Regions from separate parts of the Streptomyces sp. NPDC005761 genome, predicted to be linked through region 1. Evidence: riboswitches for the same ligand, from Rfam matches in the RefSeq annotation. Region 1 holds a riboswitch; each other region holds the start of a gene.
What was found. A riboswitch is a leader RNA that binds a small molecule or an ion and turns the genes downstream of it on or off. The one in region 1 is predicted to bind cobalamin.

Region 1 (7,828 bases):
CCGTGACGCACGAAGAGGTGCGCGTGGTCCGCGAACCGCTGCGGCCGGGCGACAAGGCGGCCGGCCGGTCCGACATCACCGAGCAGGACGTGGAGGTCACCCTGCACGCCGAGCGCGCCACGATGCGCAAGGAGACCGTGCCGGTCGAGCGGGTGCGGATGGAAACGAAGAAGGTGACCGAGCAGAAGGAAGTCTCCGCCGAACTGCGCAAGGAGCAGATCGACTACGCGGACGGCACGACCAAGAGCGGCAAGGACATGGGTGGCAAGGACGCGGGCGGCGAGTTCGGTCAGGGGCGGCGCCGCTGACCCCGGCTCTCCGCTCCTGCCGGCCGCACCACGAAGGGGCGGGCCCCGCACCGGGGCCCGCCTCTGCGTTCCACGCCGCGGGGCACCACCACTGCGTGGATCAGGCCCGCCCCGGGCGAAAACGCACCGACGGCCGCCCCTGCGGACCGTCCGGTGTCACGACGGCACGGACCTGGTAGACGTCTGCGATGAGCGCCTCGGTGATCACCTCAGCAGGAGCGCCGGCGGCGACCGCCCGCCCCTCGTTCATCACCACGATCCGGTCGCAGAACATCGCGGCCAGGTTGAGGTCGTGGAGGGCCACGACGGCGGTCAGGGGCAACGAGGTCACCAACGACAGCAGTTCCAGCTGATGCCGGATGTCCAAATGATTGGTCGGTTCGTCCAGCAGGAGCTCCCGCGGCTGCTGGGCGAGCGCGCGGGCGATCTGGACGCGCTGGCGCTCACCGCCGGAGAGCGTGTGCCAGGACTGGTCGCGGCGTCCGGCCAGACCGGTCCGCTCCAGCGCCTCGCGCACCGCCGTCTCGTCCGCCTCCGTGGGCGCCGACCAGGCGCGGCGGTGCGGGATGCGGCCCAGGCGTACGACGTCCACGACGCTCAGCTCGACCTGGGTGACGGCGTGCTGGTCGACCACCGCGACGCGTCGGGCCACGGTACGGCGGCCGACGGCGGCCAGGGGATCGTCGTCGAGGGTGACCAACCCCGCGTCCGGGGCGAGGACTCCGGCCAGTATCCGCAGCAGGGTGGACTTCCCGGAGCCGTTCGGGCCGATCAGCCCGATGGTGGCACCGGGCTGCGGAGCGAGCGAGACACCGTCCAGGATGAGACGGCCGCCCGCCTCCCGGCTGACCCGGTCGGCCCGCAGACCGCCGGGGCCGGCCGGGGTCACGGGGCCCGCCGGGTGCGGTGGAGGACCAGCACGAAGGCGGGGACCCCGATCAGCGCGGTGACGACTCCCACCGGAACCTCCTGCGGGTCGAGTACGGTCCGGGCGAGGGTGTCGACCCACACCAGGAAGACGGCCCCGGCGAGCGCGGTGACCGGCAGCAGCCTTCGGTGTCCGGAGCCGGTGAGCGCACGGGCCGCGTGCGGCAGCACCAGTCCGACGAAACCGATGGCACCGGCCGAGCTCACCAGCGCGGCGGTGAGCAGGGCGGTCGTGCACAGCAGGACGATCCGGGTCCGGCCCACGTGGACCCCGAGGGTGGCCGCCGCGTCCTGGCCGAAGGCGAAGGCGTCGAGCGTGCGGGCGTGGCCGAGACAGATCAGCAGCGTCACCGCGAGCACGGCCGAGCAGATCCACACATCGCTCCAGCCGACGCCGCCGAGCGAGCCCAGCAGCCAGAACAGCACCCCGCGTGTCTGCTCGGCGTCGGCGGCGGTCATCACGACGAAGGAGGTGAGCGCGGAGAAGAGCTGCATGGCCGCGACCCCGGACAGCACGACGCGGTCCGTGCTGCCGCCGAGGGTGTGGCTGAGGAGCATGACCAGGGCGAAGGAGCACAGGGCCCCGATGAACGCCCCGGCCGACAGGGAGACCGCTCCCCCACCGACGCCGAGGACGACCACCACGACCGCCCCGGTCGAGGCCCCGGAGGAGACCCCGAGGACGAACGGGTCGGCGAGCGGGTTGCGCAGCAGCGACTGCATCACGGTGCCGCAGACCGCGAGGCCCGCGCCGCAGACCGCGGCGAGCAAGGTTCGCGGCATGCGCAGGTTCCAGATGATTCCGTCCCGGATCGGGCTGAGCCGCGACTCCCCCGCGCCGAGGTGGGAGGCGACCGTGGACCAGACGTCGGTGACGGAGATCCGTGCCGGACCGATCGTGACGGCGACGGCGACGGACAGGGCGAGCAGCAGGAGCCCGGCGGTCCACAGGAGCCCGTCGCGGATCCCGCGGATCCCGCGGATGCCGCGGATCCCGCGTACGGCGGGCCGGGCACGCGCGCCCGCGTCCTCGCGCGGCGCCGCGGCCCGTTCGGTGTCCGTCACCCCGCGAGCCCGAAGCCGCGCAGGCCGGCGGCGACGCGCTCCAGGCCCTCGACCGTACGGATGGTCGGGTTCATGGCCTGACCGCTGAGCAGGACGTAACGCTTGTGCCGGACGGCCTCCATGTTCTTCGTGGCCGGGTTGGACTCCAGGAAGGCGATCTTCTTCGCGGCGCTCTCGGCGGTCTGCGACTTGCGGGTGAGATCGCCGATGACCAGCACATCCGGGTTGCGGTCGGCGACGGTCTCCCAGTTGATCTGCGGCCATTCCTCGTGGGTGTCGTCGAAGGCGTTCTTCGCGCCGAGTTCCCGGGTGATGATGCCGGGCGCCCCGCAGCAGCCGGCCAGGTACGGGGCCTCGGAGTTGGCGAACCAGTACATCAGGGAGGCTCCGGAGGCATCGATCCCCCCGGCCGCCTTCCGCACCCGGGCACGCAGCCCGGCGATGAGCTTCTCGCCACGCCCGGGAACACCGAAAACCTGCGCAAGGTCGCGCACTTCGGCGTAGACGCTGTCCATGGTCAGGGCTCCGGTGCGGACCCCGTCGCCGTCCTTGCTGTTGTCCTTGGCGGTGCAGTCGGCGGGCGAGACGTAGGTGGGGACACCGAGCTTCTCGAACTGCTCGCGGGGGGCGACACCGCCCTTGGCGAGGGTCGACTCGAAGGAGGCGCTGACGAAGTCGGGCTCCTGGTCCAGGACCTTCTCCGACGAAGGACGGTTCTCGGAGATCCTCGGTACGCCGGCATTGGCCTTCTCCAGGCCCTTCAGCACCGGATCGGTCCAGGTGGCCGTTGCGGCGAGCCGGTCGGCGAGGCCGAGTGAGAGCAGGATCTCGGTCGATCCCTGGTCGACCGGAACGGCGCGCTCCGGCGCCGCGTCCACGGTGACGGTCCGTCCGCAGTTCTTCAGTGTGACCGGATAGCCGTCGTCTCCCCGCGGCTTGGCGGTGGTGCTGTCCTTGCCGCCGCCGCAGGCCGTCAGCAGGATCAGGGCGGCGGTGAGCAGGGCGGCGGAGCGGGCGGGGCCGGCTGGGGACGGCACGGAGTACCTCGGCGTCTCTGGGCCCATGCGCGGGGCCCGGTGTACGGAGTTCCGCGACCCGGTACCGGACCGCGGTGCCAGCAGGTCTTCGGACTCGGGTTCATGCGGACGGGACGCCTTCCCGGAAAACCGTGGGTCTCCCAGTGGCCGTGGCCCCGCCCGTCCCCCTCACCGCTGCGCGTCAGTTCCGGATTCGCACCGGATTCCCTGACTCCTACGTGGAGTTCGACTGGCTCCGGGCACGCTACCACGAGCCTCTGCGCAGCTCAGCGGCGGTACGGGACGGCGGGGCGGCCGGGGCGGCAGCCACCCCGGCCGCCCCGGCGCCGGAGTGCCCCGCCGGCCCACGCCCCGGTCACGCCTTGCGGCGAACCGATTCGCCACCGTGGGTGCGCGGCTCCCCGCACCATCGCGAGAGCAGGGAAGCCGTTCCCCAGAAGGCCAACAGGACGAGCCGGACGCCCATCCGCCGGGCGGTGTCCGCGGGTCGCTGCGGCACGGCGGTTCGCCTCCGCGGTGGGGCCGTCATCTCGTGCCCCCTGCGGGTTCCCGGGTCGCGGTGGTGTGCCAGGAGGCGTCCGGGTCGTCGTAGGCGTCGGTGTAACGGGATCCGGCGATCGGCCAGTCGGCGAGCAGCTCCCGGGGCAGGGCGAAGGATTCGGCCAGTTCGGGGAGATGGCCGCTCACGTCGGCCACGAGCTGCTCGATGGCATCGGTGAGTCCGTCGACCTGACCGGCGGTCAGGTGCCCGGCTGCGAGCAGGTCGCCGCTGTTGCGCGCGATCCAGCGCAGTGCGAAGAGCCGGGCCAGTTCGCCCAGCCGCTCACGTGCCCCGCCTTCGGGCAGCGCCGCGAGCGCGTGATCGTACCCGTGGGCCGCCTGCCGGTACGCGTGGGCCTCCACCCCCCGCAACGCGGGTCCGGATGCGGCGTTCCAGCGCTCCAGCGGGTCGCCTTGCGGGGTCCTCGCCATCCGTGCGGCCGCCCGGCCGAACCAGATGCGCTCCACCTGGCCGAGGAGCCGGCCGAGGAACCGGAGGTCGGTGAGGTCACCGCCCGGAGGGGCGGAGTCCGCTTCCTCCTGCGGGGCTTGTGCCACGTCGGAGAGCATTGCGGCGGCCGCCCGGGAGTGGATCGCCAGATTGTCGCCCTCGGCGGTGATGGCGCCCTCGATCCCGGTGACGAGTTCGGTCATCCCGTTGTTCTCCAGCAGCCCCTGGGCGCCGCACCGTTCCCGGCATTCGACGATCACGGACCGTGCCTGCCAGGTGATCCATCCCTTGGCGATGTCGACCAGCCGGTCGGCCGCCTCGCGCTCCGCGGGCGGGCGGGCCGCCGCCTTCTCCCACCGGTCCAGTACGCGCCGGTGCAGCAGGCTCATCGCGAAGACGGTGGCCATGGCCTCGGCGAGCGGGCCGTGGTGGCTCCGGTGGGCGGCCACCGGCACCGGGGGCGACGAGCGGCCCCCCGAGACGAAGCGGTGGCCTCCGTAGCGGACGGCGACGGCCAGCGTGGCACGGGCGGAGCCCACCGCGCTGGCACTCATGCAGATTCTGCCGGTGGTGACCCGTCCGATCGAGGCGAGGAAACGCCGCCTGCGCCCCTCGGTGCCGCTCCGGAACACGCCGTCGTCGCCGATCCGCCCCTGCACGCCGCCGAGCAGCGCCCCGCGGTCCACGAAGACCTGGTCGAAGGAGGTCAGGCAGTGGTCGACCGGACTGCCCATCCGTGCGGGGAGCCGGCGCACCCGGACCCCGGGCAGGGCCCGGGACGCGTCCGTGAGCGGCACCAGCAGCAGGAACACCCCTTGATCGGAGCCGTCGACGATCAGCCGGGCGGCGACGAGCCCCGACTTGGGACCGCCGGCGGGGCTGGTGTTGGGCATGAACTTCTGTGCGCCCGCGTGCGGGGTGTGCAGTACGAACCCGTCCCTGGCGCGGTCGTAGGTGGCGGTCGTCTCGACGGCGGCCGCGTCGTTGCCGTGCGCCACCTCCGTACAGAGGAAGGTGCCGATCCGGCGCAGCCGGAGGAAGTCCGACAGATCGCGGGGGCTGTCGGCATCGTGGTCCAGGAGGCTGCCGAGGAAGAGGTTGTAGTGAATGCCCGCGACGGTGGCGAGCGCCGGGTCCACCGGGGCGAGCCACTCGTGCAGAGCGGCCAGGGCGCGGGGGTCGGCGGCGGGGCGGGCGGCGCTGTCCAGAGCGCTGTTCAGTGTGCGCAGCCGTGCGTGGGCGAGGGCGAGGCGCTCGTCGGGCGTGGGCCCGGGGGGCGGCCAGAGCGGCCGTCGGAACGGCTCGGTGGCGACGAGCCGGCGCCAGAAGCCGTGCTCGTGGCGGGCGTCCGGACCGAGGAGCACGGTGCTGAGCGGGCCGGCGACCGGCCGGGTTCCGGCTCCTGGGGAATCGGCACTGTCGAAAACGGTGTTCATAAAAGCGGGAACGATCAGGAATCGTCCAGGACACCCCACAACCGGTGTCCAAGCCGTTCCCCCGTCGTTCGGCGCGGCCCGGTACGGCAGCTGACCGGCGACGGCCCGTCACCTGTATGCAGCAATCCGCCGCGCTGTACGGGCGCACAGGACATCCCCTTGGGTCATGGAACGGCACCCCGATGATCCCGCTGCACAGAACGAGCACGCCGAACTGGAAGCCCTGCGGGGCCGGGTGGCACAGCTGGAGGCCCGTCCCCCGGCCCGCTCGCGACTGCGCCTGCGCTCGTTCCTCGCGGTCCTGCTGATCCTCGTGGCGGCGGTGCTCACCCCGTTGAGCATCCTGTCGAGCTGGGCGAGCGGTGTGGCCGGGGACACCGACCGCTATGTGGACATGATGGAGCCGCTGGCCTCGGACCCCGATGTGCAGGCGGCAGTGACCGGACGCGTCACCGATGCCGTCATGACCCATCTGGACGTCGACGCACTGCTGGCGGACATCGCGCCCGCCGACCGGCCCCTGGTGGACAAGGCTCTGAAGAAGCTCGGTGACCCACTCACCACGGGCGTCACCGACTTCGTGCACGGCACGGTGGAGCGGTTCGTCACCAGCGACGCCTTCGAGCGGGTGTGGCGCAACCTCAACAGGCAGGCCCACGCGTCCGTCGTGAAGGCCCTGACCGGTGAGGGCGGCGGCGCGGTCGAGCTGAAGGGTGACACCGTGACCCTGGACCTCGCCCCGGTCATCGACCGTGTCAAACAGCGCCTCGTCGACCGCGGTCTGACCGTCGCCCAGAAGATTCCCGAGATCCACACCGACTTCACCATCCTGACCTCGGACTCGGTCGGCAAGGCGAAGAAGGGTTTCCGGGCGCTCGAACTCCTCGGATTCTGGCTTCCCGTGTTCACGCTGCTGGTAGCGGCGGGCGGGGTGCTGCTCGCGGTGCGCCGCCGACGGGCGCTGGTCACCGCGGCACTGGCCGTGGCGGTGGGTGCCGGCCTGCTCGGGCTCGGGCTGTGGGCGGGGCGCGCGTTCTATCTCGACAGCCTTCCCAACGACGTCTCCCAGCCCGCCGCGGGGGCGGTGTTCGACACGCTGGCCGGGTATCTGCGCGCCGGGATCCGGCTGGTGGTGACCGTCGGAGCGGTGGTGGCTCTCGCCGCCTGGCTCACGGGCAGCGGCCGCGCGGCAAGCCGGGTCATGGCGATGTGGAGCGGTGGCATCGGGGCCGTCCGGGATGCGGCCGGCTTCACCGGAGGCCCGGTCGGCAGGTGGGTGCACCGGGCCCGGCGGCCCCTGAACTGGGGGGTGGTCGTGGTGGCCGTCGCGGTGCTGCTGGCGTGGGACCGGCCGACGGGGCTGGTCACGGTGTGGATCGCGCTGTGCGCCCTGTTCGTCCTGGCGGTCGTCGAATTCCTCGACGACGACAGCACTCCGCATCTCGCGGCGCCGGGGTGACCGGCAGCGCCGCCCGGACCGCCACGCCAGGCCCGTGTAACGGGCGATGGGTACAACGGTGCCGTGCCGGTGACCGCTGGACGGTGAGGGACGGGCAGCATCTCCCGGAGTCACCGCTCCGGCAACTCCTCGTCGGTGCAGCGGCGGTGTCGCCGTCCCGTGGGGGTGACGGCGGCACCGTCACCTTCACGTCCAGCCGAGTGCCGCCCGCAGTTCCGCCTCGTCGGGCGGGCTGGCGCCGGCCCGGGCGACGGTGACGGCCGCGGAAGCCGCCGCGCGGCGCAGGACATCCGTCACGGTGGCCCGGTCCAGTGCCCGCAGCCCCTCCCGGCCGGCCGGCCCGAGCAGCCCGTGTGCGGCCAGCGCGTGCAGGGCGCCGGACATGAAGGCGTCCCCCGCCCCGACCGTGTCGACGACCTCGGCCGGCAGCGCCTCGACGGCCACCAGCCCGTCGGGCAGGACCGCACACGCTCCGTCCCCGCCCTGGGTGACGAACACGACCGCCGGGCCGGTGGTGAGCCACCTCTCGGCGGCCTTCACCGGGTCCTCGCCCGGATACAGCCACTCCAGGTCCTCGTCGCTCGCCTTGACGACATCACTGAGGC
Region 2 (7,828 bases), on a different contig from region 1:
ACACACCCGCGATCGAGGCGATCGTCGCGGTCGGCGCGATGGCCAGGAGCAGCGAGTTGCGCATGCCGGTCTCCGCGACCCGGGCGCGCAGGGCGTCCCAGCGCTCCGGCCAGTGGAACTCGGTGTCGTAGTGGTCGGGGTGCAGCACACCGCGGGCGGCACGTGTCTCGGCCCAGGCGGGCAGCGGGCCGGAGCGCTCCGCGAGATCGCAGGACGCCTCGTAGGCGGCGAGCATGATCCGCTCGGAGATCTTCGTCGACAGGGCGCGGGCCTCGGGGGAGTCGAACGGCAGCCGCAGCCGGAAGAAGACGTCCTGGAGGCCCATGGCACCCAGACCCACCGGCCGCCAGCGGGCGTTGGACCGGCCGGCCTGCTCGGTCGGGTAGAAGTTGATGTCCACGACCCGGTCGAGGAAGGTCACGGCGGTGCGGACGGTGGCGTCGAGGCGCTCCCAGTCGATCGTGCCGCCCTCGACGAACGCGCCGAGGTTGACCGAGCCGAGGTTGCAGACGGCCGTCTCGCCGTCGTCCGTGACCTCCAGGATCTCGGTGCACAGGTTCGACGAGTGCACGACGCGGCCCGGCTCGGCGGTCTGGTTCGCGGTGCGGTTGGAGGCGTCCTTGAACGTCATCCAGCCCTGGCCGGTCTGGGCGAGGGTCCGCATCATCCGGCCGTACAGCTCACGGGCCGGCATGGTCTTGCGGGCCAGGCCCTTGGCCTCGGCGGCCCGGTAGGCGGCGTCGAACTCGTCGCCCCAGAGGTCGACCAGTTCGGGCACGTCGGCCGGGGAGAACAGCGACCAGGTGCCGTCCGCGTCCACCCGGCGCATGAACTCGTCGGGGATCCAGTGCGCCAGGTTGAGGTTGTGCGTACGCCTCTGGTCCTCGCCCGTGTTGTCGCGCAGCTCCAGGAACTCCTCGATGTCCGCGTGCCACGTCTCCAGGTAGACGGCGGCGGCGCCCTTGCGCCGGCCGCCCTGGTTGACCGCGGCGACGGAGGCGTCGAGCGTCTTCAGGAACGGCACGATGCCGTTGGAGTGCCCGTTGGTGCCGCGGATCAGCGAACCGCGGGCGCGGATGCGGGAGTACGAGAGACCGATGCCGCCCGCGTGCTTGGACAGGCGCGCCACCTGGTGGTAGCGGTCGTAGATGGAGTCCAGCTCGTCCAGCGGGGAGTCCAGCAGGTAGCAGGAGGACATCTGCGGGTGCCGGGTACCGGAGTTGAAGAGCGTGGGGGAGGAGGGCAGGTAGTCCAGTCGGCTCATCAGCCCGTACAGCGCGGTGACCTCGTCCAGAGCGCGCTCGGAGGTGTCCTCGGCGAGACCGGAGGCGACGCGCAGCATGAAGTGCTGCGGCGTCTCGATGACCTGACGGGTGAGCGGGTGGCGCAGCAGGTAGCGGCTGTGCAGGGTGCGCAGACCGAAGTAGCCGAAGCGGTCGTCGGCGCCGTCGGCGAGCGACCGCCCGACCAGCGCGTCCAGGGCGGCCGCGTGGAGCGTGACGAACTCGGCGGTGCGGTCCGCGATCAGGCCCTCACGGTGCCCGACGGCGACCGAGGCGGAGAACGACGTCGCGCCCTGCCCGGCCGCCTCGTCCGCGATGGTGCGGGTGAGGAGACGGGCGGCGAGCCGGGAGTAGGCGGGGTCCTCGGAGATCAGGCCCGCGGCGGCCTCGGTGGCCAGCGAGCGCAGCTCGGCCTCGTCCGACCGGGCGTTGCGGCCGCGCAGCGCGGCGGCGGCGACGCGTCCGGGGTCGGTGTCGGGCAGATCGGCGGTGAGGTCGGTGAGGGTCCGCAGCAGTGCGGTCCCGGGTCCGTCCTTCGCGGGTCCGCCGGACCGGGCCGCCTCGGCCTCGGCTGCTTCGGACTCGGCCGCTGAAACCGGATCGGCTGGCGCGATGGTCACGCGGTGCTCTCCCTCGCTCGGCTCGGGGCCTTCGGGGAGCGGGGGCAGCCGGGCGGGGCGCGGCAGGGCAGCGCTCCGTGCGGCGTCCACCGGCCCATCCACGAGGCCCGGACGTCTGGGCATCCGGATCGGTCGAGCCGGATGCGCTGTCGGCAGGATCTCGGACTCAGGGGTGCGCAAATGCGCACCGAACACACCGTTGCGGGACAGTTCCGGATTCGCACCGGATTTCCCTGCGGCGACAGCGAGCACGAGCATACATGTGGGGGCTGCCGGATGCGGCAGCCCCCACATGTTGTGTCGTACGTGGCCCCAGCGCGCTCTCACGCCACGGGACGGAGCTCCAGACGGTAGGTCAGCAGCTTCAGGTCGGCGATCGGATTCCAGTCCCTCTCGGGGGTCCGTACGAAACCGAGGCGCCCGTAGATCCGGTGGGCCCCGAGCATCCCCGGCTGCGTCGACAGGACGAGCCCCGTGACCCCCGCGGTGCCCCGTGCGCGGTCGATACAGGCCCGTACGAGCGCCTCGCCCGCCCCGGCGCCACGGGCCTCGTGGGAGACCGCCAGCATCCGGAACTCGGCCTCGTCGGCCGCCGCGATGTCGGCCCACGGGTTGCCCGGCGGGGCGTAGGTGACCCCGCCCAGGACGCGGCCCTCCGCATCGGCGGCCACCAGCACCTCGGCCTCGGCTGCGCGGCGGGGCACGTCGCGCAGCTGCACCAGGTACGGATCGTCGGCGCCGAAGTCCAGGAGGCCGTCGCCGAGATAGGCCTGAGCGGTGATCTCGCCGAGGAGCGCGTGCTCGGCAGGCTCGACCGGCCGGATCGTCATGTCCATACGTGGCAGTGTGCCGCACGCACGGGCCGGGGCCGCAAGGGCTTTTCCGCCCCGGCTCGCGAACGGGCCGCCGCACCCTCGCGGAGGGTGACGGCGGCCCGTTCACGCAGGGCGCAGGTCAGTGACCGCCGGCCGCACCGGCGGTGGCCGGCGGGAGCTCCGTCTTCACACCCGGGTCGCCCGCGTCCGCGGTGTAGTCGCCCGGGGAGGTCTCGTCGACCCCGGCGGGCGCCTTCACGGCGTTCAGGACGAAGGTGAGGACGACGACGACCACGACGTTCAGCACGAAGGCCGTCAGACCGATGTAGCCGATCTCGCCGATGCCCGGGATCTCCTTGGAGGACCCGCCGAAGTGCTTCTGGGTCGGGCTGGCGACCCCGTACGCGGCAGCCGTTCCGTAGACCATGCCGACCGCCCAGCCCGCGAGCAGCGCCCAGCGGTGGAACCACCGGGTGAACAGCCCGCCGACCAGGGCCGGCATCGTCTGGAGGATCCAGATCCCGCCGAGCAGCTGGAAGTTGATCGCGACCGTCTTGTCCATGGTGAGGACGAAGGCGAGCGCGCCGACCTTCACGAGCAGCGACACCAGCTTGGAGACCTTGGTCTCCTGCGCGGGTGTGGCGTCGGGCTTCAGGAAGTCCTTGTAGATGTTGCGGGTGAACAGGTTCGCCGCGGCGATCGACATGATCGCGGCCGGCACCAGCGCGCCGATGCCGATGGCGGCGAAGGCCACACCCGCGAACCAGTCGGGGAACATGTTCTCGAACAACTGCGGGATCGCCAGCTGGCCGTTGTCCACCTTGACCCCGGCGGCGATCGCCATGAAGCCGAGCAGCGCGAGCAGGCCCAGCATCAGTGAGTACAGCGGCAGGATCGTCGTGTTGCGGCGGATCACGTCACGGCTGCGGCTGGAGAGCGTCGCCGTGATCGAGTGCGGGTACATGAAGAGCGCCAGCGCCGACCCCAGCGCCAGGGTGGCGTAACCCCACTGGCCCGCCGCGCCGGGCGCGAGTCCGGCCACCGGTTTCCCGGCCGCCTCGTTCTTGGCCGAGAACGCCTCGCCCGCCTTGGCGAAGATGTCGTCGAAGCCGCCGAGCTTGATCGGGATGTAGATGATCGCCACGGCGATGACCAGGTAGATCAGTCCGTCCTTGACGAACGCGATCAGCGCGGGTGCGCGCAGGCCGGAGGAGTACGTGTACGCGGCGAGCACGGCGAACGCGATCAGCAGCGGCAGGTCCTTGATGAACCAGTGCGTGTTCTCGCCGCCGCCGACGCCCATCACGTCCAGTACCGCCTGGATGCCGACGAGTTGCAGCGCGATGTAGGGCATCGTGGCGAGGATGCCGGTGACGGCGACCGCCAGCGAGAGCCCCTTGGAGCCGAAGCGGCCGCGGACGAAGTCCGAGGTGGTGACGTAGCCGTGCTTGTGCGAGACCGACCACAGGCGCGGCAGGAACGTGAAGATCAGCGGGTACACCAGGATGGTGTAGGGAACCGCGAAGAAGCCGGCCGCTCCCGCCGCGTAGATCGCCGCCGGTACGGCGACGAAGGTGTACGCGGTGTACAGGTCGCCGCCGAGCAGGAACCAGGTGACCCAGGTGCCGAACGACCTTCCGCCCAGCCCCCATTCGTCGAGGCTGGCCTCGTTCTCGGCCTTGCGCCAGCGGGCGGCCATGAAGCCGACGACCGTGACGGCCAGGAAGAAGAAGATGAAGACGCCGAGTGCGACGCCGTTCACGCCGTCCTTCATGCTGACGCACCTCCCTTGCGGGAGCGCTGGTCACGCTGCCACAGCTTGTACGCGACCATCGTGAGCGCCGTGGAGATCAGCACCCAGAGCATCTGGTACCAGTAGAAGAACGGGATCCCGATGAAGGTCGGATCGACCTTGGCGTACGAACTCACCCAGAGCATCGCCACGAACGGCGCGATGAGACAGAGGGCGATGACCACCCGCATCGGTGTGACGGTGGGTGGTTTTCCTTCTGGGCCTGCTGGCATGGCGGCGACTCCGTCCCCTCGCTGATCACCTGGTGTAATGCGCACGAAATCTAGGCGAGGGATCCGGCCACCGTCACCCCCTGTCCGCATTGCGGTCCGGCAACGGTCCTGTGCGGTCGGACGCCTGGCCGAAATGACGTCAAACGTCTGGGTGTTGGTCCAGACCAATCAGGGGTGGGAGGTCCATGGGCAGCGAACAGCCCCCGTGGGAAGGGTTCCACGGGGGCTGTGCGGGCGAACGGTGACGCGACCCGGCCGGTCCGGCGGCAGGGTCAGTCCAGCGGCCGCTTCAGGCGGGCCACGAACTTGTAGCGGTCGCCCCGGTAGACCGAGCGGACCCATTCGACCGGCTCGCCCTGGCCGTCCAGCGAGTGGCGGGACAGCATCAGCATCGGAAGCCCGACGTCCGTGCCGAGCAGGCCGGCTTCGCGCGGGGTGGCGAGGGAGGTCTCGATGGTCTCCTCGGCCTCGGCCAGCCGTACGTCGTACACCTCCGCCAGGGCCGTGTAGAGGGAGGTGTACTTCACGAGCGAACGCCGTAGCGCGGGAAAGCGTTTGGCCGAGAGGTGCGTGGTCTCGATGGCCATCGGCTCACCGCTCGCCAGGCGCAGCCGTTCGATCCGCAGCACGCGCCCGCCCGCACTGATGTCGAGCAGTCCGGCAAGCGTGTCGTCGGCCGTCACGTAGCCGATGTCCAGGAGTTGGGACGTCGGTTCCAGGCCCTGGGCGCGCATGTCTTCGGTGTACGAGGTGAGCTGGAGGGCCTGCGAGACCTTCGGCTTGGCGACGAAGGTTCCCTTCCCCTGGATGCGCTCCAGCCGGCCCTCGACGACCAGTTCCTGGAGCGCCTGGCGCACGGTGGTGCGCGAGGTGTCGAATTCGGCGGCCAGGGTCCGCTCCGGGGGCACGGGGGTGCCCGGCGGCATGGTGTCCGTCATGTCGAGCAGATGTCGCTTCAGCCGGTAGTACTTCGGGACGCGCGCGGTGCGCGTCCCGGCGCCCGTCTCGTTCCCCGCACTGCCCCCGTCGGCACCCATGGCCCGCCTTCCCGACTGCTGCGTTGCTGCCGTCACCGGCTCCTCCGTCTGTCGCGGCTCACATGGTGGCACGGTCCGGTCACGGCTCGTCGCCCTCCCTCAGGTGTCGGTCCTATAACGGACGCGAGTGCACTTCTTATACACCCTTGACACCCCTAAAGGTCTAGGCCAAGCTCCCGGTACTGGTCTAAACCATTAAAGACCAGGTCCCAGCCCCACGGGCAGTACCCGTCGCATTTCATTGTGCGGCGGTGGGCGTTCTCGGGTGGTGGGGGGAATTCTCTTGCATCCCTGAGGAGGGTGTCGTGAAGCGCGGACTCATCGCGGCCATTGGCGTCGTGGCTCTGTTGGCCGGTGCCACTGCCTGTGGCTCGGACGACAAGACCGACAGCAGCAGCAAGAAGACGGGCCCCGACAGCTACAAGGGTCAGACGCTGACTGTCTGGGCCATGGACGGCTCGACGCCTCCCGGCTGGACCAAGGACCTGACCGCCGCCTTCGAGAAGAAGACCGGCGCCAAGCTGAAGTTCGAGACCCAGAAGTGGGACGGCATTCAGCAGAAGATCACGACGGCTCTCTCCGAGTCGACCCCGCCGGACGTCATCGAGGTCGGCAACACCCAGACCCCGGCCTACGCGGCAACGGGCGGCCTCTCCGACCTGAGTGACCTCAAGGCGGAGATCGGCGGCGACTGGGTCGAGGCGCTCAACAAGTCCTCGGTCTTCGACGGCAAGCAGTACGCCGCCCCGTGGTACTTCGCCAACCGCGTCGTCATCTACAACAAGAAGGTCTGGGCCGACGCCGGCATCAAGGACACCCCGAAGACGCGGGACGAGTTCTTCAAGGACCTGGACGCCATCAAGGCGAAGGGCAAGGCCGAGCCGATCTACCTGCCCGGCCAGAACTGGTACTTCTTCGACGGCCTGACCATCGGCCAGGGCGCGGACCTCGTGAAGAAGGAAGGGGACAAGTACGTCTCCAACCTCTCCGACCCCAAGGTCACCGCGGCCATGGAGCTCTACAAGAAGTACCAGGGCTACTCCAAGGCTCCCAAGGACAAGGACGAGGCCACCCCGCAGCAGGCCGAGGTCTTCGCCAAGGGCAACGTGGGTGCCTTCATCGGCATGGGCTGGGAGGCCGGCACGGCCATCGCGGCCAACAAGAAGATCGAGAGCGACATCGGCTACTTCACCATCCCGGGTGAGACCGCCGCCAAGCCCGAGGGTGTCTTCCTCGGCGGCTCGAACTTCGCGGTCGCCGCGGGCAGCAAGAAGCAGGACCTCGCCAAGGAGTTCCTGAAGCTCTCCCTGTCCGACCAGTTCGAGGGCCAGCTGGCCAAGGAGAACGGCGTCATCCCGAACAAGGAGTCGCTCAACTCCAACCTGACCGGAAACGGCGCCGCCGAGGCCGCCGCCCCGGCCGCCGCCGCCGGTGGCACCACCCCGCTCATCCCCGAGTGGGCCGCAGTCGAGAACGCGCCGAACCCGATCAAGAGCTACATGACCGCGGTTCTGAACGGCAAGTCCCCGGCCGAAGCCGCCAAGGCGGTCGAGTCCGAGATCAACAAGCGTCTCTCGCAGAAGAGCTGATCGAACGCGCCGGGGGGCGGGCGACCACCGCCCCCCGGCGCACTCGCGTGACTCGACCGTACGGCCCAAGACAGAGATGGCGAGCATGTCAGTGCAGACCGAAAAAGTGGACTCGGTCCCGGCAGCCGGCGTCCGCAAGGATGTCGCCCCTTCCGGTGGCCCCGCCGCATCGAGCAAGGAGCGGGCCGGCGGCTCCGCCCCCTACCTCCTCCTCGTGCCCGCACTGCTCGTCACAGCGGTGCTCCTGGGCTACCCACTGGTCAAGAACGGCATGCTGTCGTTCCAGAACCTCAACCCGCGCCAGCTGATCCTCCACCTGACCGAGTGGAACGGCATCGACAACTACAAGGAAGTCCTCGGTAGTTCGGACTTCTGGAGAGTCGTCGAGCGATCGGTCCTCTTCACCGCCGCCAACGTCGTCCTGATCATGGTGATCGGGATGCTGGTCGGCCTCCTGCT
Region 3 (7,828 bases), on a different contig from region 1:
GCGACGTCGCCCGGCTCGTGCGGCCAGGTGTAGTTGCCGAAGAACAGCGATCCGGTGCCACGGACCGTCGTGTGCACGGCGGCGGCCACGTCGACGCGGCCCGTGCCGACCTCGTACGGCGAGTACCCGTCGTCCAGGCCCTTCGCCGTGCTCATGAGATGTTCCTTGAGCTGCGTTCCGTTCCAGTCCGGGTGCTGCTGGGACAGGATCGCCGCCGCTCCGACCACGTGCGGGGTGGCCATCGAGGTGCCGCTGAGGGTGCGGTAGAGGCCCTCGCCCCCGCCGGTCATCTCCTGCGAGCGGGGCGCGGTGATGTCCACGCCGGGAGCCGAGATGTCCGGCTTCATACCGCCGGAGCGAGCCAGTGGGCCGGTGCTGGAGAAGGACGCGAGCCGGTCCTCCTTGTCCGTGGCGGCCACCGTCAGCGCGGAGGCCGCAGCGCCGGGGGCCGATATCGACTCCGGGCCGGCGTTGCCTGCGGCGATGACGAACAGCGTGCCGTACTGCTCGGACAGCGCATCGACGGTCTGCGACATCGGGTCGCTGCCGTCCGTCGGATAGGAGTCGCCGAGGCTCATGTTGACGACGTCGGCACCGGACTCGGCGGCCCACTGCATGCCCGCCATGACCCAGGAGTCCTGGCCGTAGCCTTCGGCGCCGCCGAGCACCTTGCCGACGAACAGATCGGCGCCGGGGGCGACGCCCTTGTTGTCGCCTCCCGAGGCGGCGCCCGAGCCGACGATCGTGCCCGCCACGTGGGTGCCGTGGCCGTTGACGTCGGTGACGGGCTCACCCGGTACGAAGCTGACCGTGTCGTCGATCAGGCCGGCGAAGTCGGGGTGGTTGACGTCGATGCCGGTGTCGAGGACCGCTACCTTGGCCCCCTTGCCGGTGTACCCGGCCGCCCAGGCCTCGGGTGCGCCGATCAGGGGCACGCTGTCCTTCAAGTTGGCCTTCACCCGGCCGTCGAGCCACAGTTTGTCCACGCCGGCTCCCAGCGCCGTGTCCCCGTGGGGTGCGACGGTGGCCCAGAAGGTGTGGGCCTGCCGCTTCCCGGTGCTGAGTGCGGCACCGTGAACACTCGTGAGCCGGCGGGTCAGCTTGCTGCCGCGGGGGGCCTTCGGCTCGACGGCCGAGCGGGACGTCGACCGGGCGTACGTCGCGATCAGCGGCACCGTGGCCGACTTGGCGTCGTCGTAACCCATCTCGATCAGATCGGTGACGTTGAACAGCCGGCGGTCGAGCTTGCCGGAGCCCAGCAGCGGTGCCGCTTCGTCCGGGACGACGAACAGGTCGCCCCTGATCTCTTGGATCTTCACGCCACCGACGGCGCTGTCCGGCCGGTCGACGTCGGCGGTCTGTTTGCCGTCGGCCATGGTGGTCACGGTGACGACGTCGCCCGTGACCAGGGTGACCTTGTGGGTCGCCGAGGGCTTGGCGGGAACGGTGGGCCTGCTCGGAGCGGCCTGGGCGGGCGCTTGCAGAACTGCGAGCCCCGACACCAGGAGCGGGACCGCGGTGGCGGTCGAGATCAGCTGCCGGCGTCTGCGCCGGAAGGCGGAAGACTGAAAGGGGGAGAACATGGCATCGGTCTATCCGTGCGGAGTGCACGACGTGAAGGGCTGATGGCGGCAAGTCCTCGCCATGGCAGTGACTTGTCAGCGGCGCACGGACGTAATGCGGGCAAGTCGCCCGTCGCGGCGCCGCCGAGGACGTCACCGATGGCGCCGCGAGGACGTCACGAACGGCGGAGGGAGGGCGCCGGTGACGGCGCGGCGAGGACCTCAGCGCCCCGGGGAGCCCTGCGGCGCGGCCGCGAGGACTGTCGTGTCCTCCCGAGGCCGGCGCAGCCGTGAAGCGGATGGGCACTTTGGCCTGGCGGGCGCCCCGACCCGCCTCCGCCTCGGTTGACTGCTTCGGCAGGACGGGGGTGTGACCGTCGGCATACGATGGACAATCGGTGCTGAAAGGGGCGCAGGATGGACGAATACCCCCCGATCGAGAACCATGGTCTGATCGGTGATCTGCAGACCGCAGCTCTCGTGACCACTGATGCGACGATCGACTGGTTCTGCTGTCCGCGCTTCGATTCCCCCAGTGTCTTCGGCGCTCTGCTCGACCGCCGCAAGGGCGGCCACTTCACCGTCCGGCCGGTTGCCGACACCTACACCAGCAAGCAGCTCTACCACCCCGACACGGCCGTCCTGGTGACACGCTTCATGACGGAGGCCGGCACCGGTGAGGTGGTGGACTTCATGCCGGTGACCGGAACGACGGCGACGGACCGGCACCGTCTGGTCCGGATGCTGCGCTGTGTCCGGGGCAGCATGACGTTCGAGGGGGAGATCGCTCCGCGTTTCGACTACGGGCGCAAACCGCACGAGCTGCACATCACGGAGCACGGGGCCCTGTTCACTTCACAGGACCTGAACCTCGCTGTCCACGCAGTCCGCGAGCCCCAGGACGAGCGGCTGCTGAACATTCTCTCCGGCGACAACGACCTGCGATTCACCCTGACCCTGCAGGCGGGCCGGCAACGCGGCCTGGTTCTGGAGTCGTCCCCCGACGGGCCGCCGCACGAGGTCCCGGTGGCGGAGTTCGAGCAGCTCTTTGACGAGACCGTCCAGTTCTGGCGCTCCTGGCTGAGCCAGTCCACCTATACGGGCCGGTGGCGGGAGGCGGTGGAACGTTCGGCCGTGACGCTGAAGCTCATGACGTACGCGCCCTCCGGCGCCCTGGTGGCCGCCCCGACGGCGGGGCTGCCCGAGCAACTCGGCGGAGAACGCAACTGGGACTACCGGTTCACCTGGATCCGTGACGCGTCGTTCTCCGTGTACGCGTTGCTGGGTCTGGGTTTCAGGGACGAGGCAAGGGCGTTCATCAGCTGGCTGCACGACCGCGTGAAGGAGGAGGCCGGCCACGAAGGCGGCACCGGTCCACTGAACATCATGTACCGCGTCGACGGCTCCTCCGACCTGGTGGAGGAGACCTTGGGGCACTGGGAGGGGTACGCGGGCTCCGCCCCGGTCCGCATCGGCAACGGAGCGGCGAGCCAGCTCCAACTGGACATCTACGGCGAGGCGCTCGACAGCATCTACTTCGCGCACCAGCACGGCATGCACCTCGACACGCGTGGCTGGGCCGCACTGCACACCCTGCTCGACTGGCTGGTCGATCACTGGGACCAGCCCGGTGAAGGGTTGTGGGAGACCCGTGGCGGCCGGAAGGACTTCACCTACGGCCGCGTGATGTCCTGGGTCGCTTTCGACCGCGCCGTCCGCATCGCCTACGACGACGGCCGTCCCGCGGCCCGCGGTCGCTGGGTGGACGCGCGTGACACGATCTACCAGCAGGTGCTCAACCGGGGCTGGGACCCGAAGAAGCAGGCCTTCGTCCAGCACTACGGTGACGACGTGCTCGACTCGTCCCTGCTGCGCATGCCGACGGTCGGCTTCATCACTCCGGACGATCCGATGTGGGCGACCGCACTGGACGCGATGGAACGGGAGTTGGTCAGCGACAGCCTCGTCTACCGCTACAACCCCGAGGCCTCGCCCGACGGCCTGCGCGGCTCGGAGGGGACCTTCTCCCTGTGTACGTTCATGTACGTCGACGCCCTCGCCCGGGCCGGGCGCACCGACCAGGCCCGGCTGGTCCTGGAGAAGATGCTCACCTACGCCAACCATCTGGGCCTGTACTCGGAGGAGATCGCCCTCACAGGGCGCCAACTGGGCAATTTTCCGCAGGCGTTCACGCACCTGGCCCTGATCGACGCCGCCATCACGCTGGACGCCAGGCTCAATGCGGCGAACGGGGGCAGCGGAGCGGGGTAAGGGCTCCCGCGAGGAGAACGCTGCCGGGCGACGGGCCCCGCCGCGCCCTGCCGCGACCGTCAGATCCTCGCCCCCGGTGCGAGTGGCCGGCCGCAGCGCAGGTTCCACCGCCCCGACCTGCCGCCGAGCTCCGTCACGGTCAGCGGGGCCACGTCCAGCCGCCAGAACGCCTGCGGCGGGAGGCCGAGCGCATGGACGACCGAGGCCCGGATCACGCCGGGTTCGACCACCCCCAGGACCCGGCCGGCGCTGTCCCCGTGGACGTCCGCCTCCGCCGGCCCCCGCACCCGGTCGGGCAGGGCGTCGAGCCACGCGCCCACTCGGGCGCAGAGCTCCAGCAGCGACTCGCCCCCGTGCGGGGCAGCCGCCGGATCCGCAAGCCAGGCCGCCACCCCGTCCGGCTCGCCCGCGCTCACCTCCGACAGCCGGGCACCGGTCCAGCGGCCCATCTCCCAGTCCCGCAAGGCGTCTTCGGTGGCCGACCGCAGCCCGAGAGCCTCCGCGGTCGCGGTGCAGCGCCGGGACGGCCCCCGCAGCCACCGGTCCGCGGTAGGCACCGAGCCGGCGGCAGCCCGTGCCTGCGCGAGCCCGGCGTTGTCCAGGGGGGCGTCACCGGCGAACCGGGCCTCGCGCAGTGCGGCGTTCATCCCCGGTGAGATCAACATCACCCGTACCGTCATACCCGCTCTCAACTCCCTGAACTGTGGCCACGTGGCCAAGCACACCATGGCATCCGGGGCCCGCCGGCCGGCCACGGGCACCATGGCGGCTGTCACGCCCAAGCGGTATGGTCGCGACGACACGACGAGGGTGTGACGGAAGTCCGGTGAGAATCCGGCACGGTCGCGCCACTGTGAACCCGTACCCGTACGGGAAGTCAGACCCAGCACCTTCGTCTCAGGCACCACGATCGGGACGCGTGTTCCCCCAGGAGGTTCTGCCATGGCACAGACTGCTGCCCCCGCGACAGTCACACCCGCCATCACCCCCATCTCGCTGAAGGCCATTGCCCCTTGGGCGGTCTTCTTCGGCGTCGTCATGCTGATCCTGCTGTACTTCGTCGGCGCCGAGCAGGGCGCCACCGCGCTCATCTCGGGCGAAGGCGTGCACGAGTGGGTCCACGACGGACGTCACCTCCTCGGTTTCCCCTGCCACTGATCCATCCGGCTGATCCAGGGGAATCCCTCATGAACTCCATATCTGTCAGAGCACTGCTGGTCCGCGGCATGCTGGCCGGCCTCGTCGCGGGCGCCCTCGCGCTCGCGGTGGCGTACTTCCTCGGCGAGTCGCGCGTGGACGCGGCCATCGCCCTCGAAGAGGCGCACAGCCACAGCCACGGCCACGACCACGGCGGCGGCGAGGAACTGGTCAGCCGGGGCATGCAGGCCACCGGCGGCCTCGCCACCGGTGTACTCGTCTTCGGCGTGGCCGTCGGCGGCATCGCGGCACTCGTCTTCTGTTACGCCCTCGGCCGGTTGGGACGGTTCGGCCCCCGGGCGACGGCCGCGCTGGTCGCGGGCGCCGCCCTGCTGACCGTGTACATCGTGCCGTTCCTGAAGTACCCGGCGAATCCGCCGGCGGTCGGCAACCCCGACACCATCGGCCGGCGCACCGCGTTGTTCTTCCTGATGGTCGCGCTGAGCGTCCTGCTGGCCGTGGCCGCCGTCATCCTCGGCAGGCGGCTCGCTCCACGCCTGGGCAACTGGAACGCCTCCGTCGCGGCTGCCGCGGGCTATGTGCTGGTCATCGGGCTGGCCTACGCCTTCCTGCCGTCGTTCAACGAGGTCGGAAAGGACTTCCCGGCGTCCCTGCTCTGGGAGTTCAGGCTGGCCACCCTCGCGGTGCAGATCACGCTCTGGACCACCTTCGGGCTGGTCTTCGGCCATCTCACCGAGCGGCTGCTGGCGCCGAGACCGGATACGGTCACGGCCCAGGACGGCAAGGCGAACAGGCCGGCCACCGCCGTCGGCTGATTCCGCGAGCACCACCCGCCCGTCACCGGGGCCGGACGCCGTGCCATGTGCAGAGCAGTCAGGACGCACGCGGTGCCGACATCACGCACAGAGCCCGCCGGGAACATCCCGGCGGGCTCTGTCGCGCGCGGAAACCGCCTCACTCCCGCCCGGCGGACCCGTCCCAGTCGATCCGGTAGTGCTTCAGCTGCGCGTCCTGCTTCACGAGACGCATGCCCGCCGCGGCCATGACGTACTGGGAGGCGACGTTGTCGAGGTCGGTGTCCCCGTGCACGCACGCGACGCCCCGGTCGCGGGTGAAACGCAGGAGTGCCCGGAGCGCCTCGGAGGCGTACCCCCGACCCCGCATCGATTCCACGAGCCCGTAACCGATCGTGACGTGGCCCTTCTCGTCGGGCGCTCCGTGGAACCCGGTTCCACCGATCACCAGCCCGTCCTCGCGGCGGCGTATCGCGTACGAACCGTACGGAGTGGGGTCGCCGGTGCCGGCGCATGTTTCCAGGAACCGGCGGGCCGCCCTCGACTCACCCGGCGAGGGATAGCCCGGAGCCCAGCGGGCACCGTCAGCCGGCTCGCCCGCTGCCACCTGCTCGGCGTCGGCAACGGTCATCGGGGACAGGATCAGCCGCGGCGTGACGAGGTCGGTCATGCCCTGTGAAGTATCACGGGGCACGTCCGGGACGCACCCGGATATCCGGGTGCGTCCCGGTGCGCGTGCCGCTCAGGCACCACCTGACGGGGTGAAGTCCCCGGACAGCGCGGCCGCCATCCGCAACTGCGTGCCGGCCTCGGCCTGTCGGCCCTGACGCTCCAGCGTCCGGCCGAGCATCAGCCGGGCGTACTGCTCGACCGGGTCGAGTTCCAGCACCGCGCGCAGCTCCGTCTCCGCCCGGACGAGCCGCGCCGAGTGGTAGTAGGCCCGCGCCAGCAGCAGCCGGGGCGCGACCTGCTCCGGAACCTCCTCGACGAGTCCGCCCAGAATCCTGGCCGCGGTCGCGTACTCCTTCGACTCGAAGAAGAACTGCGCGCGGTCCCAGCGCTCGGCGGCGGTGCCGAACTCGTAGTAGGTGTCGCTCATGTGATCTCCTCGACCGAGGGTGCCGCGCCGGGCGGCTCCCGTGCGTATCCGGATGCCACAACACTCATAGATGGTTTAACATTCCACTAAATATTCGGCGTGGGTGCCCCCGCCCGGAGCCGCACGGGAATAGGTTGACCGCCATGAGCAATCTCGATAGCCAAGCCGCACTCTCCGTCTGCGGAGGGCGGGGTTTCGTCGTCGCCGAACCCGTACGTGAACTCCTCACCCCTCGCCATGTCCGGCTCGGCGAGTCCACCGAGGTCCGCAGACTGCTGCCCAACCTGGGCCGCCGCATGGTCGGGGCCTGGGCCTTCGTCGACCACTACGGCCCCGACGACATCGCCGACGAACCCGGGATGCAGGTGCCACCGCACCCTCACATGGGACTGCAGACGGTCAGCTGGCTGCACGAGGGCGAGGTCCTGCACCGCGACAGCCTGGGCAGCCTCGAGACGATCCGTCCGCGCGAGCTCGGCCTCATGACGTCCGGCCGCGCCATCAGCCACAGCGAGGAGAGCCCCAGGCCGCACGCCGCGCTGCTGCACGGCGCCCAGCTGTGGGTCGCCCTGCCCGACGCCCACCGCACCGTCGAACCGCACTTCCAGCACCACACGGACCTGCCGACCGTCACCGCCCCCGGCCTCACGGCCACGGTGATCCTCGGAACCCTCGACGACACCACCTCACCCGGCACCGCGTACACGCCGATCGTCGGCGCCGACCTGGCCCTGAGTCGCGGAGCCGAAGCGCGCCTCCCGCTGGACCCCGACTTCGAGTACGCCGTGCTGTCGATGTCCGGCGAGGCGGAGGTCGACGGTGTCCCCGTCCTGCCCGGCTCGATGCTCTACCTCGGCTGCGGCCGGACCGAGCTCCCCCTGCGCGCGGAGTCCGACGCGGCTCTGATGCTCCTGGGCGGTGAGCCCTTCGAGGAGGAGATCGTC
Region 4 (7,828 bases), on a different contig from region 1:
CCTGCCCGGCGCGCGACTCCACGTCGTCCTCGATGTGTTCGCCGAGGATCTGGTAGCCGCCGCAGATGCCGAGGACCGGACGGCCCTCGGCGGCACGGCGCAGCAGTGCGTCGGCGAGCCCGCGCTCACGCAGCCAGGCGAGCGCCTTTACGGTGCCGCGGGTACCGGGCACGATGACGAGGTCGGCGTCGGCCAGTTCCTCGGCCCGGTCCACGAACCGCACGACGACGCCCGGTTCGGCGGCCAGTGCGTCCACGTCGGTGAAGTTGGACATCAGCGGCACCGCGCACACGGCGACGCGCAGGATGTCCTCGCCGTGCGGCGGCGCGACGACCGACTCGCGTACGGTCCCGCGCAACGAGACCCGCAGACCGTCCTCCTCGTCGATGCCGAGGCCGTGCGCGAACGGCAGCACCCCGTACGTCGGACGTCCCGTCAGGTCGCGCAGCATGTCCAGGCCGGGCTCCAACAGCGAGACGTCGCCGCGGAACTTGTTGACCAGGTAGCCGGCGATCAGCGACTGGTCCTCGGCCGAGAGCAGCGCGGTCGTACCGAAGAACGAGGCGAAGACCCCGCCGCGGTCGATGTCGCCGACGACCACCACCGGGAAGCCCGCCGCCCGTGCGATGCCCATGTTCACGATGTCCGTGCGCCGCAGATTGATCTCGGCCGGACTGCCCGCCCCTTCGCAGATCACCGCGTCATACGTGCCCCGAAGCTGCTCCAGGCAGTCCACGACGGTGGACAGGAGCGACTCCTGCCGGCCGCCGTGGTAGCCGCGGGCACTCATTTCGCCGACCGGACGCCCCATCAGGACGACCTGACTGGAACGGTCGCTGCCGGGCTTGAGCAGCACCGGGTTCATCAGGGCGGTCGGCTCCACCCGGGCGGCCTGGGCCTGCATGGCCTGGGCGCGGCCGATCTCTGCCCCCTCGCGGGTGACGAAGGAGTTGAGCGACATGTTCTGCGCCTTGAACGGCGCGACCTTCACGCCCCGGCGCACCAGCCAGCGGCAGATGCCCGCCGTGACGACGCTCTTGCCCGCGTCCGAGGTGGTTCCGGCGACCAGCAGTCCGCCGCTCATGTCGGTCTCCGTCCTGAGAGTCGAGGTGCTGCGGTACGAGGTGCTGCGGTACGAAGTCCTGTGGTGCGGGCGATCGGCGCACGGCCGCCCGCGATCCGCCGAGCCGCGAGCCCCGCGCCGAGCCGGGCCGCCACGCTGACGCCGAGGGCCAGCGCGCTCACCCGGCGCGACAGCCGTACGGCCCGCTCGATGTCCTCGGGCTCCACCGCGCGGCCCGTCCCCCCGTTGAGCACGGGACGGTGCTCGACCCGGCCGTCGTAGGCGAGCGTCCCGCCGAGCCGCACGCCGAGCGCCCCCGCGAACGAGGCCTCCACCGGCCCCGCGTTGGGGCTCGGGTGCTTGGCCGCGTCCGCCTGCCAGGCGTGCGCCGCTCCCCGTGGCCGCCCCCCGGCGGTCACGGCGAGCAGAGCGGTCAGCCGCGCGCCCGGCCAGCCCATGAGGTCGTCGAGGCGGGCCGAGGCCCAGCCGTAGCGCCGGTAGCGGGGTGACTTGTGGCCGACCATCGCGTCGAGCGTATTGGCGGCCCGGAAGCCGACGAGTCCGGGGATCCCGCCGAGCGCGCCCCACACCAGGGCGCCCACCACGGCGTCCGAGGTGTTCTCGGCGACGGACTCCACGACGGCGCGGGCGATCTGCGGACCGTCCAGGGACTGGGGGTCGCGGCCGCACAGATGCGGCAGCCGCTCACGGGCCAGTTCGAGGTCCCCGGCGGCCAGGGCGTCACCGATGGACCGGGCCTCGCGCCCCAGCGACGTACCACCGACGACGGCCCAGGTGGCGGCGGCGGTCAGGGCGACGGACGCGGCGGGGTGGCGGCGCAGCGCACGGGAGACCAGCGCGGCACCCCCGGCGGCACCTCCGGCGCAGACCAGGGTGTGCAGTGCGCCCCACCCGCGGTGGTCGCGCCACAGGCGGCGTTCGACGCCTGCCGCGGCCCGCCCGAAGGCGGCGACCGGGTGCCCCCTGCGCGGGTCACCGAGCAGCAGATCGCCGATCAGACCGGCCGTGGCGCCGTACGCGAAGATGCGATCGGCACGCACGCTTCAGCCGGCCGTCGCGCCTCGAAGGGTCCTCGTACAGGCCATTGCTGGCAGGAGCAACGCGGGAAGAGACGCACGGCGGCCGGGCATGGCGATATGTCCTCACTCAGGGTCCGCGCCCTGGTTCGACGTGACGGCGACGAGAGTCTCCTGGCTTCCGGATCCGCAGTTCCCCCGGCCTTCCAGTCCGCTCGCGTGGACCGTGACTTCCGTGGTGGGGGACTGCTCCCCGGTGACAGTGGCGGGACCGCGCCGGATTCGCACCGGCTTCCTCTGCTGTCGCCGTAATGGCTCCGGCAGTCCACCACGCTGTGCGAACGCCCGTCAACTTGCCGTTGACCTGCGACGGTCCGGTGTGCTGAGACGCACATCGGGCCGGACGCGCACGAGGTGCGGCCGGCCCGATGCGGGTGGGAGTGGTGGGGCTCAGGCGACGATCAGATAGATGCCGTAGGCCACGGCCGCGGCGCACAGTCCGAAGCAGACGTACGCGCCGGTGCGGGCCAGCATGAGCGATCCGCCTGCGGAACCACCCTGCGCGGCCGGTTCCGGCTGCTTGGAGAGGCCGACGATGCCGAGGGTGAAGAGTCCCACGAGAGCGACGGTGGCGACGAGGGAGACGCCGAAGACGGTGCCGAGGGCTGCCCAGTCGATGTTCATGTGGATCTGTCCTTACCGGAGCTCTTGGGGTCCCTAGACCGTGGCGGGTCGGGCCGGGTCGGTGACCGGTCCGGCCGGGGCCGGGATGGTCGCCATGAGGTCGTGGGTCTGGGCAGCCGCGGTGGGCGGCGGGCTGACGGCCGCGATGGCGGTGGTGACGACGCCCGCGGGCTCGGCGTCGGCGTCGGACGGGGCGACGTCCCCGTGCCCGACGGGCTTGCGGCGCGACAGCATCCAGATCGCACCGGAGCCCGCGACCAGCAGCGCCGCGACGACCACGACACCCCAGGTGCCCTGCTTGGTGAGGAGCTCGGCACCCGCGCCGACCAGACCGGCGGCCGGCAGGGTCAGGCCCCAGGCGACGAACATCCGCGTGGCGGTGGACCAGCGGACCACACCGCCCTTGCGGCCGAGGCCCGCGCCCATGACGGCACCGGAGCACGACTGGGTGGTGGAGAGGGAGAAGCCGAGGTGCGAAGAGGCCAGGATGACGGTGGCCGCGCTGGTCTGTGCGGCGAAGCCCTGCGGAGGCTTCAGTTCGGTCAGACCGCTGCCCATGGTGCGGATGATGCGCCAGCCGCCCAGGTAGGTGCCGAGTGCGATGGCGAGGCCGGCGCACACGATGACCCAGACCGGCGGATTCGACCCGGGGGCGAGGACGCCACCGGTGACCAGGGCGAGCGTGATGATGCCCATGGTCTTCTGCGCGTCGTTGGTGCCGTGGGCGAGCGAGACGAGCCCGGCGGAGGCGATCTGGCCGGCGCGGTATCCCTTCGCGGTGGCCTTCTCCTGGGCGCCGCCCGTGACCTTCCCGCCGATGCGGTACGTCAGCTTGGTGGCCAGCAGCGCGGCCAGGCCGGCGACGACCGGCGCGGCGACCGCGGGGAGCAGCACCTTGGTGACGACGGTGCCGCCGTCGACCGACGACCAGCCCGCGGACATCACCGCGGCGCCGATCAGGCCGCCGAACAGTGCGTGGGAGGAGCTGGACGGCAGGCCGACCAGCCAGGTCAGCAGATTCCACAGGATGGCGCCGACGAGCGCCGCGAAGATGACCTCGGTTCTGAGCCCGTCTTCGTTGATGATCCCGCCGGAGATCGTCTTGGCGACCTCCACCGACAGGAACGCGCCTACGAGGTTGAGAACGGCGGACATGGCCACCGCTGTCTTGGGTTTGAGTGCGCCGGTCGAGATGGTCGTGGCCATCGCGTTGGCGGTGTCGTGGAAACCGTTCGTGAAATCGAACACTAGAGCTGTCACGATCACAATCGCGAGCAGCAGCGTGATGTGTTCCATTTACCCAGGCAATCGTTCGACGTCAGTGGCACGTGGACCGTAGGCAATCCGGGTGAACGGAAGATGAACTGGGCAGGGCGTTGCGGTGACCCCAACCGGAGGGACGCTGCCCTCTTCGTCCGCCCGGTGACCGCGGGATTCCGGTGGGGGCCGGTGTGGGCCCGGAATCCGGCGTTCGGGCGGACTCTCGGAGGAGGGGTGGCGAAGGGCCGCTCATCCGTTGAAAGGATCTTCGAATGAGCAGTGAGTGGCGGGAATCGATCGAACGGGCCTGGGACGAGGTCGTCGCCACGGCCCGGAGGACAGCGTCCGACGGGCTGGTCGTGGGAACCTCGGGCAACGTGTCGGCCAGGGTCGGCGGGACCGTGCTGGTCACCCCGAGCGGAGTGCCGTACGACCGGCTCCGCCCCGAGGACCTGACCGGAGTCGATCTGGAGGGCAACCGCGTCCTCGGCACCATGGCCCCCACCAGTGAACTCCCGCTGCATCTCGCCGTGTACCGGAATACCGACGCCTGCGCCGTCGTGCACACCCACGCGGTGCACGCCACGGCCGTCTCGACCCTGGTCGCAGAGGTGCCGTCGGTCCACTACGCCGCAGCGATGCTGGGCGGTCCCGTCCGGGTCGCCGCCTATGCCCGGTACGGCACGGACGAACTGGCCGGAAACATGCTCGTGGCCCTCCGCGACCGCACCGGCTGCCTGCTGGGCAACCACGGCACGGTCACCTACGGCGCCACCCTCGACGAGGCCTACGACCGCACCGCCCAGCTCGAATGGCTGTGCCGCCTCTGGCTCACCGCGAGCTCCGTGCCCGGCCGCACCCCGGCCCTGCTCACACCGGAGCAGCTGAGCGACGTCGGCGAAGCGCTCAAGGGGTACGGACAGCAGCCGGGCTGACCCCGGCCGGGGCCGGGGCCGGGGCCGGGCTGCGGCGTGGCGCGCGGGCTGCCCGGGGCCCTGCGGCCCGCATGTGTGGCCCGTGCCCCGCGCGATCCGGACGGCCCGCGCGCCCGGACGGAGGCCCCGCGCGACCCGGGCGGCTCGCATCCTTGGACCGCGCCCCGCGCGATTTGGGCGGCCCGCCGCACGCGGACCGGGCCCCGCGCGATCCGGACGGCCCGCGCGCCCGGACGGGGGCCCTGCGCGACCCGGCCGGCGCACCGGACGGCCCCGCCCACTGGCCGAGCGCGGGGAAGCCCACGACACTGAAGCCGTGCGCCCCGCTACAGCAACGGCAGCTGCCGTCACCACCATCCTCGGCGTCGGCGCGGCCGCGGTCGCCGCCGGCCGGTACGCCGGCGACGTCGCCCTCAAGGTGCCGTCCGGACGCCCCCTGCCCGCCGACCGCCGGCTGACCGTGCACGCGACGGCGGCCGGACAGGTCACCCTGACCCGGTCATTCGCCTCGCTCCGGCCAGGCACCTACGGGCTGGTGGGCGACGACGTCCACGCCGTGGTGGGGCCGGTGATCGACCAGGCCCACCAGGCGGCCGACACGGTCGTGCGCCGGCTGGAACGTGTGAACCGCGGCACCCTGCGCCCCGGCGCCAAGGTCCGCATCACGCCGGAACTCCACAGCGGTGACCCCGCCACCGCTCTCGGCCTCGAATTCCGCGACGTGGAGATCCCCGGCGAACTCGGCGGCCTGCCCGCCTGGTTCGTACCGGGCCCCCGCGACACCTGGGTCATCGCCGTGCACGGCCTCGGCGCCACCCGGGAACACCCGCTGAACGTGACGGGCTTCCTGCACGGGCAGCAGCTGCCGGTGCTCGACCTCGCCTACCGCGGCGACCAGGGAGCCCCCCGCTCCCCGGACGGGCTCGGACACCTCGGCGAGTCCGAGTGGCGGGACCTGGACGCGGCCATCCGCTTCGCCGTGCGCTACGGCGCCGAACAGGTCATCCTGTACGGCTGGTCCACCGGTGCCTCGATGGCCCTCCACGCCTGCGTCAACTCCGCGCTGAGGGACCGGATCTGCGGTCTCGTCCTCGATTCGCCGGTGCTGGACTGGCAGGCCACGCTCCGTGCCCTGGCCGCCGCCCGCGGCGTCCCCTCGGCCCTGCTGCCCCTCGCCGTCCGGGCCGCCCAGGGGAAGACCGGACTGCACGGAGCGCGGCTCCTGGACACATCGCTGCCCCTGACCCTGCACGTGCCGACGCTGATCTTCCACGGGCCCGACGACGCCCTGGCTCCCTGGCAGCCGTCCCGGGAGCTCGCTGCCCGCCGCCCCGGACTGATCTCCCTGCACGCCGTACCCCAGGCTCCGCATGCGGCGATGTGGAACGCCGGCCCGGCCCGCTACGAAGAGACGCTGAGGCGCTTTCTCACGCCCCTGATGTGAGGTGATGCGCCGCTTCAGCCGATTGGTCCCGGCCCGTGCGGCCGGGCCCGGACACCGGTGATCCGGGTTCCGTTTGGGCTTTCGGGCCGTCAGAGGCAAGACTGCTCCCCGTGACGTCCCGTACCCCGCGCGACTCCAGGCTGCGACTTGTCCGCCCGCGACCCCTCGCCACCGCTCGCAAGGCCGTGACCACCCGGCGCACCAGGCCGGCGCCCCGCCCGCCCGAGGGCACCCCGCCCCGGGCGGAACTGGCCCGCCAGGCCAGGGCCGCCCTCGCCGACGCCGTGAGGATCGCCCGCTGGGCGGCCGACGGCGCGAGCTCCGGCACGCCCCCGCTGGCCGCCAGGGCCCTGGAACGGGCCGCGGCGGCGCTGGAGTTGTCCCCGGCCCAGGTGCGTTCAGGCTGGGACCGGGCCCGGCTGGCCGGCCTCGTGGAACTGCACGGCGAGACTGCCCGGCCCGGCTGGCGGCTGCGCGCCTGGGACCGCGACGACTCCGCCGTGCTCCGCGGCTGGGTGGCGCTCTTCGACGCCTGGTCGCTCGTGCACCCCGCACCCCAGGACATCGAGTCCACGGCGGTCGCCGAGGCCGTCGAGGCCGTGCCCCAGGTGCTCTCCCTCCTCCAGCTCTCGGCGGGCCCGGTCACGGTGCCCGCCCTCCTCGACCTGCTCGGCCAGCGCGTGGCGGAACTGCACGAGGAGCGCTGCGAGGTGCCGTACGGGCCCCAGCCGCTGCCCGCCCCCGCCGAGCCCGCGCCCGCCCACCCCGCCGCACTGGTCGCCCTCCTGCTGGACTGGGCCCTGGAGGGGCTGGCCGCCGTCGGCGCGCTCACCCTCGGCGCCGGGACCGCCACCCTGACCCCGCTCGGCAACTGGGCGGTCTGGGTCAAGCTGGAGCAGATCTGCGTCGCCGCCCAGAGTCCGGCCGGGAACATCGAGCAGTCCGCCGCCGACATGCTGCTCGGCTGCGCCCGCCTCACCCCAGGACCGGCCCGCGCCGAATACCGTGCCTGGCTGGCCGCCCGCCCCGTCGGCAGCGCCGTCGCCGAACTGCTCGGCGTGGCCCGCGGCGAGGACGCGCTGCTGCGCGGGCTCGCCTTCGAGGCCCTCCGGGTCGTCGGCGCACCGGCCGAACCCGTGGTGCGCTCCGTCGTCACCGACCCGTCACTGCGCCCCTACGCGCTGCTCTGGCTCGCCGAGTACGACGGGGCCGACCCCGAGGACGCCCAGGAGGTCCTCAGTCGCGAAGAGGCCACCTGGCTCTGGGTCGACACCGCTGCGGCCGTCGCCGACCACGGCGAGACGGGGCTGCTGGTCCGCCACCTCGACGCGGCCGTGCAGGGCACCGTCCCGGCGCTGCTGGACGAGGTACGGGCCGTCGGCCACCCGCGCACCGTCCAGGTGCT

Region 2: linked by a shared signal. The riboswitch ahead of ABZ434_RS20610 (ribonucleoside-diphosphate reductase subunit alpha) and the one ahead of ABZ434_RS27275 (ABC transporter substrate-binding protein) in region 1 are both predicted to bind cobalamin.
Region 3: linked by a shared signal. The riboswitch ahead of ABZ434_RS17225 (CbtB-domain containing protein) and the one ahead of ABZ434_RS27275 (ABC transporter substrate-binding protein) in region 1 are both predicted to bind cobalamin.
Region 4: linked by a shared signal. The riboswitch ahead of ABZ434_RS28410 (cobalamin biosynthesis protein) and the one ahead of ABZ434_RS27275 (ABC transporter substrate-binding protein) in region 1 are both predicted to bind cobalamin.

Annotation. Positions count from the first base shown of each region.
Region 1 is NZ_JBEXXX010000036.1:69,733-77,560, forward strand. It holds gene ABZ434_RS27260 (PRC and DUF2382 domain-containing protein) at 1-308, shown strand, start outside; gene ABZ434_RS27265 (ABC transporter ATP-binding protein) at 409-1,197, opposite strand; gene ABZ434_RS27270 (iron chelate uptake ABC transporter family permease subunit) at 1,194-2,228, opposite strand; gene ABZ434_RS27275 (ABC transporter substrate-binding protein) at 2,297-3,337, opposite strand; cobalamin riboswitch at 3,399-3,586, opposite strand; gene ABZ434_RS27280 (acyl-CoA dehydrogenase) at 3,863-5,764, opposite strand; gene ABZ434_RS27285 (hypothetical protein) at 5,931-7,223, shown strand; gene ABZ434_RS27290 (carbohydrate kinase) at 7,410-7,828, opposite strand, start outside.
Region 2 is NZ_JBEXXX010000022.1:3,147-10,974, reverse strand. It holds gene ABZ434_RS20610 (ribonucleoside-diphosphate reductase subunit alpha) at 1-1,903, opposite strand, end outside; cobalamin riboswitch at 2,037-2,174, opposite strand; gene ABZ434_RS20605 (GNAT family N-acetyltransferase) at 2,227-2,739, opposite strand; gene mctP (monocarboxylate uptake permease MctP) at 2,858-4,492, opposite strand; gene ABZ434_RS20595 (DUF3311 domain-containing protein) at 4,489-4,743, opposite strand; gene ABZ434_RS20590 (GntR family transcriptional regulator) at 5,016-5,780, opposite strand; gene ABZ434_RS20585 (extracellular solute-binding protein) at 6,086-7,369, shown strand; gene ABZ434_RS20580 (sugar ABC transporter permease) at 7,455-7,828, shown strand, end outside.
Region 3 is NZ_JBEXXX010000016.1:43,793-51,620, forward strand. It holds gene ABZ434_RS17210 (S8 family serine peptidase) at 1-1,583, opposite strand, end outside; gene ABZ434_RS17215 (glycoside hydrolase family 15 protein) at 1,980-3,833, shown strand; gene ABZ434_RS17220 (histidine phosphatase family protein) at 3,893-4,513, opposite strand; adenosylcobalamin (AdoCbl) riboswitch at 4,637-4,730, shown strand; gene ABZ434_RS17225 (CbtB-domain containing protein) at 4,776-4,991, shown strand; gene ABZ434_RS17230 (CbtA family protein) at 5,021-5,806, shown strand; gene ABZ434_RS17235 (GNAT family N-acetyltransferase) at 5,946-6,455, opposite strand; gene ABZ434_RS17240 (tetratricopeptide repeat protein) at 6,528-6,884, opposite strand; gene ABZ434_RS17245 (pirin family protein) at 7,028-7,828, shown strand, end outside.
Region 4 is NZ_JBEXXX010000040.1:31,536-39,363, forward strand. It holds gene ABZ434_RS28405 (cobyric acid synthase) at 1-1,084, opposite strand, end outside; gene ABZ434_RS28410 (cobalamin biosynthesis protein) at 1,081-2,124, opposite strand; cobalamin riboswitch at 2,268-2,399, opposite strand; gene ABZ434_RS28415 (hypothetical protein) at 2,551-2,784, opposite strand; gene ABZ434_RS28420 (inorganic phosphate transporter) at 2,818-4,080, opposite strand; gene ABZ434_RS28425 (class II aldolase/adducin family protein) at 4,317-4,979, shown strand; gene ABZ434_RS28430 (hypothetical protein) at 5,296-6,423, shown strand; gene ABZ434_RS28435 (hypothetical protein) at 6,609-7,828, shown strand, end outside.